Regions from separate parts of the Staphylococcus sp. Z5-21 genome, predicted to be linked through region 2. Evidence: riboswitches for the same ligand, from Rfam matches in the RefSeq annotation. Region 2 holds a riboswitch; each other region holds the start of a gene.

Region 1 (3,216 bases), 880 kb from region 2:
AGGGTGTTGCATTTGTACTGATGTTAAGTTAAGCGTTTTTAATAATGATTCAGTTTGCTGTTTAGCTTCATCCGTTGAATTAAATTTGTTTTTGTTTTGTATATGAATTTCGTCGTATACAGAATTTGTTATAAATTGTAATTCGGGATTTTGATACACAAGATACATAGATTTTGCTGCAGATTTAATTTTAGTGTAAATATGATGATTGATGTACATCTGACCTTCATATTTAATTAATTGCATCATTGATTCGAGCAGTGAAGTTTTACCTGAACCATTGGACCCGGTAATGGATATCCATTCTCCCGCATTGACATTTAACTTAGGAATGTTAATGAGTTGCTGCTTTCCACGTTTAATAACTGCATCTTGAATTTGGAAATTAAAATGAGATGAATCAGAATCTGAAAAGTTTAGCGCTTTTGGTGCAGAATGCCAAGCTTTTGGATGCCAAACACCATATTCAGTTAATAGCGCTTCATAATCATTTAAAATTTGAGAAGGTGGGGCATCTGCAATGATAGCACCATCATAATTCATTAAAACGACACGATCGACATGTTGCCATATATGTTCGACTTTGTGTTCTACTATAAGTACAGTTTGGTCTCGCCACAATGATTGAATTTTTTGCCATAAATCAGCAGTTGACTCTACATCTAACATCGCGGTAGGTTCATCTAAAAATAGTGTCGTTGCTTGTTGTAAAATTGTCTCAGCAATCGCAAGTTTTTGTTTCATACCGCCACTTAATTCATTAATATATTGATTTTTGTCCACGTTTAATCCAACTGTCATTAGCGCTTCCTCAATACGATGATCCATTTCTTCCCGAGGAACTTGTTGATTTTCTAGTACAAATGCAAGCTCTTCATAAACTTTAGGCATACAAAATTGAGTATCTGGATCTTGGAATATGACACCACTTGAAGGATCGACTTCTAAAGCATCATATTTTAACGGCAAACCTATCAAGTTTGGCACAATGCCGCTAAGTACGTTTAATAAAGTACTTTTACCTGAGCCAGAAGGACCTAATAATAATACTTTTTCTTTATCTTTTATTTGAATAGACAAATTGTCGAATATTTTTTTTTGACCATTTGGATATTTCAAGCGTAAATTTTTAGTAGCTATCAACATTATTACTCCTTATAGATTGTCATAATCACTCTGGGTTGCTGGTCTGAATAATTTTGTTACACCAGTTTGGTCAAGTGCTTTAACAATATAATAAGATAAGAGACCGGCAACGATAATACCGCTAATTAATCTAAATATGATGTATAAAGCAAGATTCCAACCCGCGACTTCTCCTAGATAACCATAGGCAAAATCTAAAGGTAGTGTTGCAACTGAAGCTAAAAATCCTGCTAGCATTGCAACCATTGCTGAACGTGATTTATATCGAAAAATAGCAAATATAATTTCGCAAGCTAAGCCTTGTAATAATGCATAGACCATCGTTGCAATATCAAAACGACCCATTACAATTGTTTCACCAGCACCTGCAGCAAATTCTGCAAGCACAGCAATACCGGCTTTTGGAATTATGAGATAAGCTACGACTGCTGCCATAAACCAGGCACCATAAGTGAGTTCTTCAAAATGAAGTCCAGTTACCTGTACAGCTTTATAGACAAAATTCCAAACATTATAAATAATGGCGAAAACAACTGCGATAAGCACAGTTACAAGTATTTCGGATAGTTTTAAACCTTTTGACATCATTGTTCCTCCTAATATAAAAAACGCACAACCTTCTAGAAAGTTGCGCGTTTTTATATAGGCATACGGATACCAAAGTTACTCAGTGATATCGCAATACACTTTCCTACGCTAGTTTAATCTAGATCAGGTTCAAAGGGTTTGAGGGTATACCTCATCTCAGTCACAAAACACCCCTAGTGCGAATGATTTATTTAAATTTAATTATAATGTATGACTTTTCGACGTTTATGTCAAGGTTATGCTAAAAAATTGTTGGTTAATAGAGTGATTATTTTAAGGACAAACGTTGTTATTTAAGTTTATTACACGTAATCAAATTATAAAACCATTAAAAAATAGGAGTGGACACAAACCTCATTTTGATAAGATTTGATGTCGCACTCCCATATCGGATTTACATTTATATTGAATTACTATTAATACCAAGTATCTATACTAGTCTAAAGTATCTTGAATATTTTGTTTAGTTTCTTCAGTGTTATCTTTTGCAGATTCTTTTTCTTCTTTTAATTTATCCTCTGCTTTTTTAGCTTTTTCAGCTGCTTCTTTATTTAATTCTTCTTTACTCATAATTAAAGCACTCCTTCATAGTTAAGATTATCTATATTTAGTATGTACCACAATTGAATAAAATATAAACACTTCAATATAATTACAATAGTTTGATATGAGATTAATGTTAATTAATGGATAATCTAAATAATGCATCGATAATGTACTTAATAAGTTAAATTTATAAAATTGTTTAAACATGAATTGTAAGTGGAAATTTGACTATAAGTCATTTTATATCATACTATGGACTTATTTATTAGATAATTAAAGACAAGAACTAAATGTTCATATATAATAACTTTTGAGGTGAATGGTATGTCTTTTTTGAAGAAACACGCTGAGATATTATATAGTTATGTTATAGGCATCGTTTCGCTTTTCACAGGTCTTATCATTTTAATTAATTTACCATTAATTAATAAATTAAATGGTAAAGGTAAAATTGATTTGCACATTCATAATGTATGGGATTTTATAAATGCATTTTTTGGTGAAATAATTAGAGTAATGAGTAATTACATAGGTAATTTCCCGATAATTAGTGCCATCATTATTGCTTTATTTGGTATTGGTGTCATTATGATTGGCTTTACTTTATATAGAACGACAAGATATGACTATGATATTTCAGTATTCTTTTTAGTTATTGGTATTCTTTTTTTCATTATAACACTGATATTGATGACTCAAGTTTATAGCTTTTTTGCTATTATTTTCGTAATACCATTTGCAATTCATATTGGTTATATCGTTTATAAGGACGAGTTAAATACAGAACATAGAAAATATCATTATTTATGGATTATTTTCAGTTATGGGATAAGTTACTTAATAACGCAAATTGTTTTATACGGAAGAATTGAAAGCGATGAAATCATTCCTATTGATATTTTGAGTGTTAACACATTCTTTATTATCATGTGGTTA
Region 2 (3,216 bases):
TTTAATTCAAAGTCACCAATTTTAAACATTTTATCCGCCTCCTACAAATTCTAATAGTTCAAGACAATCTTGATCATTAATCTTTACTGCTTGAAAATCTGCTTGTTTTACTAAATTTTCATTATGCTGAACAATGACTCTATCGGCATCCAACTCTAATTCTTGTAAAATAGCTTGGATACTGACTGCTTGATTAAAAGTAAAATAATCACCGTTTATAACGCATTTCATGTTTTACAGCTCCTTTCAATTGAAAAGTCTTCAAATTCAGTGGGTCTGCGTCCACTTTCAATCCATTCACTCATTTTTAAACCAATCAGTGGTGATAACAGAATGCCGTTGCGATGATGACCCGTAACAACGAATAAATGATGGTCTACTTCATCCATAATGGGTTGACCGTTTGTTGAAGTCGGTCTGATACCAGACCATTGATGAATCAGTTTACTGTTTGCTAAGTTTGGTACGTAGTGTTGCGCTTGTTTGCACAGCCAATGTTTTCCGGGTTTCGTCACGCCGATAGAATAATCATCAACATAGCTCGTAGCACCGATTAAATAACGGTGATTCTTTTTTGGAACGATATAGCAACCATTTGTCATAAATAGGGTGGTCTGCAGGTTTAACGTGGGGTGTTCGACTAAGAGTACTTCACCTTTGACACCCGTGACAGGATTTTGGGAAAAATATTGATTTAATAATTGACCGCTCCAAGCACCAGCTGCAACGACAACCTTTTCGGCGCGGTACGTGTCTTTTTGCGTCATGACTGTATAGCCGTTATTTTGCTTTGTAATTGCTTGAACTTCACTATGATCAATCAATTGGATATGGCGTTTGGCTAAGGAAAGTAATAGGGCTTTGGTATATTGATTCGCGTTGACTTGATGATCTTTAGGTATCAGCATCGCGGTTAAAGTTTGAGATTGAACGTTATTGTCTGTAATGGCTTCAAGGGACTTGGAAGATAATAATTGCGTGTTCGAATCGTGCTGGTGTAGAAATTGGAATTGCTGTTCCACAATGGGATTATCTGTCTCATTTTTTGCCATTTTAACTAGGCCGCTTTCCAAATATTCAATATCTAGACCGACCTCAGACAGCAAACGATCTTTAAGGGATTGAAACATGTCTTGAGATTGTCTTGCTAAATGAAATAAACTACAAGATTCCGTAAATTCATTATGTGCACCTAACATACCTCCAGCTGCGTAAGAGGCATACATACCGCGAACATTGCGATCTATAATGGCTATCCGCAGGCCTTTTTGACTTAATTCTCTTGCAATCGACATACCTATTACACCGGATCCAATAATAATGACATCAAATTTGGTATTCATTCCATCGCTCCCTTAATAATTCCATCGTTTCTCTGTTTTTTCGTCTGAATAGCGTTATACCTGCAATCCCATCAAATCCTTTCGGCAAATCATTCAAGGTTTGTTCATTCACACCCCCAAGTGCTACGGTTGGTATAGAGTACTGTAATGCTTTATCAATTTCTGACTTTGTTCGTGGTGGTTGATTAGGCTTAGAATTTGTTCTGAAAATATGACTAAACAATATAAAATCTAAATTGAGTGCTTGTGCTTGTTTGACACTTTCCTCGTGGTGTGTCGACATACTGATTTGAATATGAGGGTGTGACTTTTTAAAATCCTTTATTCGTGTGTCAGCTTCTCTAAAATGGATTGCTGATAAATGGCATTGTTCTAAAACTATAATATGACTATGAATAATGATTTTATTTTTCGGAAACCCTGCCTGTATTAAGCGATTCATCCAATCTATCAGTTGCTGTTGTGACATAGGGGTACGTATCATTAAATAATCAATAACGGATGCTATGGTTGTGTAATGTTGAATATCGTCTGAATCTAAATTTTCAAATTCAGTAATGGCTATAAACATATAATTCACCTCATTAAAAAAACGTCACTTCTCCGGCTGGAAAAATGACGTTGAAATAACGAGTAATATACCTAAACGCCACTTTCCTACGCCAGTACAAACTGGATCAGGTTCAGGGAATTCCTAAGTTACTACTTCGGTCTCAGCCTTTTACAAGGCACTTCCAGTGGTTTCTCAAACTATTTAATTTTTAATAATACGTTTCACTAATTTTCTGAATAATTATCTACAATCTAACGTATTCTATTCCTTTTTGCAAGTTTCACTTAAAAACAAATGTGTATATTACGATATTGAATTAACTGGTTGAACACTCTATGGCGCTCACTCCAGAAAAATATTTTTAGCGTTAATCAACGTCAGATATTTCGAGTAATTTACTTGTAATGGCTTGTGTTTGCTGATAAACAGCTTTATATAATTCAAAATAAGCCATATATTGTTCGTGTCTTTTGGCATCAGGTTCAAAGCTATGTTCATATTTTATAAAATGCTTTGTCATATGCGCTACATCCGGATACCATCCTAAACCTAAGACAGCGAGCATGGCTGCGCCCATACAAGGTCCTTCTTCATATTTCAATTTTTTAATTTTAGCATTAAAGATATCGGCTTGGAGTTGTAACCAAAAGTCACTTTTTGCGCCACCACCAATGGATATCACATGTTCAATATTGTTACCCATGTGACGTAGATAGTTAATGGATTCATATAAAGAAAAAGTAATGCCTTCTATCACGGAACGCGCGATATCACTGCTATGATGCGACGTTTTTAGTCCTATAAAACTCCCTCGAATACTTGCGTCACCATGCGGAGTACGTTCCCCGGATAAGTATGGTGTAAATAATAGACCATGACTGCCTAATGTGGATGATTCAGCTTGTGCAACAATTTGTTCATAGCTTAAATGCGGGAGCATATGATTTTTTAACCATGTCAAACTATCGCCAGCTGCAAGTGTGACGCCCATGACGTACGACATATCGTTTACGACGTGATTAAAATAATGCATATTGTGTTTATAGTCGTATTGCTTGTCAGATTCACTCGTTAAGATAACGCCAGAAGTACCAATGCTACACAGCGTTTGATTTTCATCGACCACTCCTGAACCGAGCGCGCCGCATGCATTATCTCCGCCACCTGCAAATACTGCAACATCATGATTTAGGCCTAATTGTCTAGCTATGTCTTTAGTGACGTAGCCTACAAAGGCATCAGAAGTCACGAGCTCAGGATAAATATGGTCAACACCGAATTGTCGGCCAATCTCTTTAGCCCAACATTTTTGCTGATTAT
Region 3 (3,216 bases), 1.1 Mb from region 2:
ACAATCCACGTTTTTGTAATTCAGGCACAACATCATCGACAAAATCTTCTAAACTATTTGGAAATTCTGGAGGCATTAAGTTAAAACCATCCGCAACACCCGCGTCAAACCAGCGTTCCATTTCATCTACAATATCCTTTGGTGTTCCGATGAGTGTTAAATGCCCACCTCCAGCACTTAAATAACCTAATAACTCACGTAATGTTGGATTTTTATCTTTAATGATTTCTAGCACAGTTTGATAGCGTCCTTTAGGTCCTTTAAAAGATTCGACAGGTGATAATGGTGGTACCGGTTCATCCAAATCCCAGCTATGGCAATTTTGACGAATAAAAAAGGCTAATTGATTTAAAGCGGTATCAACTTCTAAAGATTCATCGAGTTTTTGTTTTTTTGCATAAGCTTCTTCATAAGTTTGTCCGACATATGTAACTAATCCAGGAAATACTTTCAAACTATCTATGGGCTTACCTTCTTGTATCAATTTTTGATTTAATTTGTTCTTGAAAGCGCTAGCTTGATTGAAATTCCAAGCAACAGCATAAACTGCATCAGCATATTTAGTTGCTAATGCGATACCAGGATCGGAGGCGCCCGCTTGCATTGCAATGGGTTTCTCTTGAGGGCTACTTGGGGTTGTTAAAGGTCCACGGACATTGAAATGTTCTCCTTCATGATTAATAGCGTTGATTGCTGATGGATTGATTAACTTATTATCTTCTTTATCGTGTAAAAAGTCATCCACTGACCATGATTCGAGTAAACGATTCATCACTTGTGCAAATTCATCTGCTTTTTTATAGCGTTCCTCGTGTTCAGGTAAATGGTCCATACTATGATTAGCAGCTTCCATATCAGTCATTGACGTTACTAAATTCCAACCAGCACGACCTTGACTCATATGGTCTAGACTGAGTAGTTGTCTAGCAGCTGTGAATGGATTGGAGAATGTACTAGATATCGTAGCAACTAGGCCCACATGTTGTGTAACTTGTGATATTGCTGCTAAATTAACGAGGGGATCAAACCAAAATGCAGGCATATCACTTTTCGAACTAGCTGGAAAAGATTGATTGTCAGCAAAAAATATGGCATCAAATAAGCCTTGTTCTGCAGTTCTTGCTAATGATTGATAATAAGTAATATCACCAATACGCTCAATGCTTGAATGTGGCATACGCCATGCAGCCTGATGATGGCCACAAGCATAGATAAGTACACCGATGTTTAAATGTTGTGCTTGTGTCATTGAATGACTCAGTCCTCCTTATTAGTTCATTGTTAAGCCACCGTCGACTGTAAAATTTTGACCTGTGATGCCATTTGCTTCATCTGATAAGAGATATGCAACCATATTAGCAACATCTTGTGGTGCGGTTACCTTTTTTATTGGAGTGGTTTGAGCAATTAAATCGAATACTTCAGTAGTGGTACTTGCACTTGCATCCGTTGTCTTTAATAAGCCGCCAGAAACGACATTAGATGTGATACCATATTGACCTAATTCTGCAGCTAAATTGCGTGAAAAACCAATCAAACCAGCTTTAGCTGTTGTATATTCATGATAAGGGACGACAGGATTTTGAAATAAATTTGTACCAATTGAAATGATATGGCCATTTTGTCTTTCGATGAATTGAGGTATAACACTTTGACACAAATTAAAAGCAGCTTTCAATGTACCATCAATTTGTTGTTGATAATCCTCCCATGTAAGGTCAACAAATGCTTGTTGTTGAACAGGGTCAAATTTAAAGCCAACAAGTGCATTATTGACTATAGCATCTATGTGACCAAAATATTGCGTAGCTTTCTCAACTAACGCGTCTATTTCATTGCGTTTTGTAACATCTGCTTGGATAGCGATTGATTGATGAGTTCCAATTTCATCTACAAGTTGTTGTGCAGCTTGTCTGCTGTTGTGATAGTTTATGACAACGTTATGTCCTTGTTGCGCCAATGTGTTCACGATTGTCGCACCTAATCCTCGACTGCTACCAGTTACAATTACAGTTTTTTTCATTTTATACACTCCTTATTTTCTATAAAAAAATACACAACGCTCCTGAAAGAAGGTTGTGTATAATGAATATCGACATATGTATCAAAGTACTTCAAAATATTGAAATATGCTAGACTTCACACTTTCCTCCGCTAGTTTAAACTAGATCAGGTTCAAAGGGTTTGAGTCAGACTCATCTCAGTTAGAAACACCCCTAGTGCATTTGTTATGTAATTTAAGTTAAATGTATATTTTTTAGTGAATTATGTCAAGTTAAGGGTGATTAAGGAGATGTGGCTTCCCAAGAATTAAAGTAGAAAAAGAATTTTGCGTAATAATGAAATTGGTAAAGAAGAAACTCTTTACAAATTATTGAATTACTGTTATTATTATTTCTTGTAGAAAATAAAAACTATGAAAACAAAAGGAGCGAATATAAATGGCAGTTAAATTACGTTTAACACGTTTAGGTTCAAAAAGAAATCCATTCTATCGTATCGTAGCAGCTGATGCTCGTGCACCACGTGACGGTCGTAATATCGAACAAATCGGTACTTACAACCCAAACAATGTGAATGCAGCTGAAGTTAAAATCGACGAAGAATTAGCACTTAAATGGTTAAAAAATGGTGCGAAACCAACTGATACAGTTCATAATATCTTATCAAGAGAAGGCATCTTGAAGAAATTTGACGATCAAAAATAGGATTTCGACAAATAAACAAATATATGATTTGTAAGGGTACCTTGAAGGGTACTCTTTTTTTATAGACATTATCGATAATAATATAAGCAAGTTGATATTTTAAAAATGTCATTACATGAATATTGTATTTGTGTCACTGCTTATAACTTCACATGTTATAATAATAAGACAAATCATAGCATACATAATCAATTTTAATAGATAAATAATAGTGGAGGCACGTATATGAAGGTAGAGATAGGTAAAATTGTTAATACACATGGTATTAAAGGAGAAATAAAAGTAAAATCAAATTCAGATTTTACAGAAACACGCTTTCAGCCTGGGGAGCTTGTAATTATTGAACGTAAAAATAAAGAGCCATTAGAATTCACAATTGCTTCTTATCGTATGCATAAAGGTCTTCATATGTTGACATTTGAAGGCATTAATAATATTAATGATATTGAATATTTAAAAGGTGAAACCATTATGCAAGAACGAGATCATGAAGAAATAGAACTCGGTG
Region 4 (3,216 bases), 740 kb from region 2:
CATTTAAATTATCATCACTGTCCGTTCCTTTCATCTTAGCATCATTATTTATCAACGCTAAAATTTCAGATGCATTCCCTTTTATAACTGCTACATCTACAGTATTCAAAAAAGTTTTACAAAAATCCTTGCGATATTGGGATGCACCAACAGCAACTGGATCAAATACAATTGGCGTGCCTACTTCATTAGCTGTTTTAGCAATTTCTAAAATGTCCTGCTCTCTATCTTTAGTTAAAGTACCAATATTAATGAGCAGTGCATTAGCAGGTGTTAACATATCTATCGCTTCTTCTGGTGCTTGACTCATTGCTGGGCTTGCACCTAAACTTAAAAGTCCGTTTGCCGTAAAGTTCTTTACGACATCGTTTGTGTAACAAATAACGAGTGGATTATTCGTTCTTACATTATTTAAACTATTCATCATCTAGACCTACCTTTTTCATATATGCAAAGTGATTTACAGGTCCTCTACCTTGACCAATTTCTGGCGTATATTTAATGCTTAATGAAATAAATTTTTTAGCTTTTTTCACTGCGTCATAAATCGTTCTACCTTTTGCCAGTTCAGCTGTAATTACTGCTGAAAAAGTACAACCTGTACCATGGGTATGCTGCGTATCATAACGAGGTTCTTCAAACGTATAGACCTCATCTTTAGTAAATAAATAATCTTTAGCAGTTTCTAAATCTTCAGCATGTCCGCCTTTAATAACAACACCCTTACTCCCAATTTCATTAATAAATATGTTGCCTGCTTTATATATCGCTGCCTCATTATCAATCTTTAATCCAGTGATTTCTTCAGCTTCTGGTAAGTTTGGAGTCGCTACTGTTGCATAGGGTAACAATATATTTTGTAAATCTGCTTTCGCGTCATCATCCATCAATGAATCACCACTTTTAGCTAACATAACTGGATCAATAACATATGGTATCTCAGGATATTTCACTAAGTATTCTTGAATTAATTGCATCATTTCCTTTGAAGCAATCATACCAGTTTTAATGGCATGTGGTAATTCGTCATCAAACACACTTGTCAGTTGTTCAGATAACCACTGTGACTCAAGATTGTGAATATGTTGTACACCTTTAGTGTTTTGCGCAACAATGCTTGTAACAGCCGCCATACCATATACGCCACAAGCATGAAAAGATTTCAAATCTGCCATTACACCAGCACCTCCTGTTGGATCAGTACCAGCAATTGTCAATGCAATATTGGGTTTATTCATTTTTCATACCTCCATATGACCATGATTCTTCATTAAATGACATATTAAAAAAGTTTCTTTCATGTACTGTACTTTGTAAAAAGCATTGTTTTATCTCATTTTTTTCTTTTTCGCTACAATGTTTCGTCAATTTATCCATTAAATTATCAAATACAATAACTAATTCATCCATTTCAGTACTATAAAATTCAAACCATTTAGCTAAAATAGAATCTTTATTTAATTCTTTATCCCTTAATGCTTCTTGAGCAATGACTTGATAAACATAAGGACAAGGTGCCATTGCAGCAATTGTATAAGCGGCATTTTCTTTAGCATACGCATTGAAATACATATGTTTAATATAATGATCGCCACTCGGTGGCCAAACTTTCTCTTGTACGATTTCATTATAACTTTCTTGGACATAATCCGCTAAAATTTCATGTGCTTCCACTTCACCATCTACGATAAATTGAATTTGTTCAACCAAAAATCGAACATCATTTAAGTTCTCCATTTTTGGAATTAACAGCGCGTATATATTCGCAAATTCATTTAAATAAGAAGCATCTGCTCTTAAATAGAATTTGGTTGCTTCAATCGGTAAATTCCCATGTAACATACCTTGTATAAACGGATCGTGGTAGATTTGATTAATAATTGGTTTAGCTTCTTTTTTTAACTGTTCTGAAAATAACACAAAAATCCTCCTATAAATAAAAAAACTACATTCCCGACAGAAACGTAGTTAATTAATAGCGAGGATTTATACCCCAACTTTAGATTAAACTACTTTCCTACGTTGGTATTAACCAAATCAGGTTGTAAGGGTCTGAATTTAATCATCTCAGCCAACTGGCTCCCCTAGTAGCGTTTTTATATTTTGTTTAATTAAAAGATAACAAAATACTGACAAATTTGCAAAATAACTGACTATAAAAAAAGCTGAGACCTATATGTCCCAGCTTTAAATATTTATCTTAAGTTCATTACTACACTTAATTTTTTATGCAGTAACCCATTGTGAAGCGCCTTCTGTATCATAAAGTTTTTGCGCTGCAGCGTCTTGTACTGCTTCAGGTGCTTCTGTTGGTGATACACCTTGATATTCAGATGGTGCTACTGAATCCCATGTGCTTTGTAAGAATTGATATTTACCTGCTGCACCTGATGATGGGTTAACAGCTTTAAGGTCGCCGCCTGATTCACGTTGCGCGATTGCTTGTAAATGAGAGTTAACATTTACTGATGAACCTTCTGAAGCTTCACTTGAACTAGATTCATTTGAAGTTGATTCATTTGAGCTTGAAGTAGTTTGTGTAGTTGCTTCTTGTTGTGGTTGTTGTGTTTCTTCAGTTTGTGGTGCAGCTTCTTGTGCTGGTTGTTCAGTTGAAGCTTGCTCAGTTTGTTGTGGTTGTTCAACTTGTTCTGGTTGCTCAGCAGTTTCTTGTGCTGGTGCATTAGTTGAACCTTGTCCATAGCTCCAAGTCCAATATTGACCATCTGATTGGAAACTATAGTCAGTATTATTATAGTTAAAGTTAATGTCGTAAGCACCGTCTTGAACTGGTGCTGCATTTAATGATTCTGAATTACTTTGAGCTTGTTGTGCTAATTGTGCTTTGTCAACGCCTTGTTCTGAAGCGTCTGCTGAATTTCCTGCTGCGAATCCTGTTACGCCAAGTCCAACTGCTAATGTTGATGCTACTACTGTTTTTTTCATTGTAAAAAAGTCCTCCTATAAGGTAATTAAGTTTATTTTTATTTATGATTAATTTGCAAATACAACTATAACATTCAAAAAATCGTTGTAGGTTACAGTGAAATAAAAAAAATCGGCCTTTTTTACAATGAAATTACATTTAATTTATCTTTGAATATAATTTTTATCCCTTTAAAAACTTCTGTGATAGTTTTTAAAGGCTATGAAAAGTAAAATTTCACGTAATATGATTGTAATATATCAGATTATTCAGTTTTATTTAAATTACTTATT

Evidence for each region. Region 2 has a riboswitch for thiamine pyrophosphate ahead of M1D64_RS00395 (thiamine phosphate synthase). Riboswitches for the same ligand answer to the same signal wherever they lie in the genome.
Region 1: linked by a shared signal. The riboswitch ahead of M1D64_RS09145 (ECF transporter S component) and the one ahead of M1D64_RS00395 (thiamine phosphate synthase) in region 2 are both predicted to bind thiamine pyrophosphate.
Region 3: linked by a shared signal. The riboswitch ahead of M1D64_RS07800 (3-oxoacyl-ACP reductase) and the one ahead of M1D64_RS00395 (thiamine phosphate synthase) in region 2 are both predicted to bind thiamine pyrophosphate.
Region 4: linked by a shared signal. The riboswitch ahead of tenA (thiaminase II) and the one ahead of M1D64_RS00395 (thiamine phosphate synthase) in region 2 are both predicted to bind thiamine pyrophosphate.

Annotation. Positions count from the first base shown of each region.
Region 1 covers NZ_CP096462.1:1,830,034-1,833,249, reverse strand. Annotated here, with positions in the region: gene M1D64_RS09150 (ABC transporter ATP-binding protein) at 1-1,143, opposite strand, end outside; gene M1D64_RS09145 (ECF transporter S component) at 1,156-1,731, opposite strand; TPP riboswitch at 1,818-1,919, opposite strand; gene graF (glycopeptide resistance-associated protein GraF) at 2,170-2,304, opposite strand; gene auxA (lipoteichoic acid stability factor AuxA) at 2,605-3,216, shown strand, end outside.
Region 2 covers NZ_CP096462.1:89,016-92,231, forward strand. Annotated here, with positions in the region: gene M1D64_RS00380 (thiazole synthase) at 1-29, opposite strand, end outside; gene thiS (sulfur carrier protein ThiS) at 31-231, opposite strand; gene thiO (glycine oxidase ThiO) at 228-1,343, opposite strand; gene M1D64_RS00395 (thiamine phosphate synthase) at 1,327-1,914, opposite strand; TPP riboswitch at 1,981-2,089, opposite strand; gene xylB (xylulokinase) at 2,264-3,216, opposite strand, start outside.
Region 3 covers NZ_CP096462.1:1,587,717-1,590,932, reverse strand. Annotated here, with positions in the region: gene M1D64_RS07805 (LLM class flavin-dependent oxidoreductase) at 1-1,249, opposite strand, end outside; gene M1D64_RS07800 (3-oxoacyl-ACP reductase) at 1,271-2,023, opposite strand; TPP riboswitch at 2,130-2,228, opposite strand; gene rpsP (30S ribosomal protein S16) at 2,442-2,708, shown strand; gene rimM (ribosome maturation factor RimM) at 2,934-3,216, shown strand, end outside.
Region 4 covers NZ_CP096462.1:829,069-832,284, reverse strand. Annotated here, with positions in the region: gene thiM (hydroxyethylthiazole kinase) at 1-424, opposite strand, end outside; gene thiD (bifunctional hydroxymethylpyrimidine kinase/phosphomethylpyrimidine kinase) at 417-1,238, opposite strand; gene tenA (thiaminase II) at 1,231-1,920, opposite strand; TPP riboswitch at 1,998-2,096, opposite strand; gene M1D64_RS04000 (transglycosylase family protein) at 2,227-2,943, opposite strand.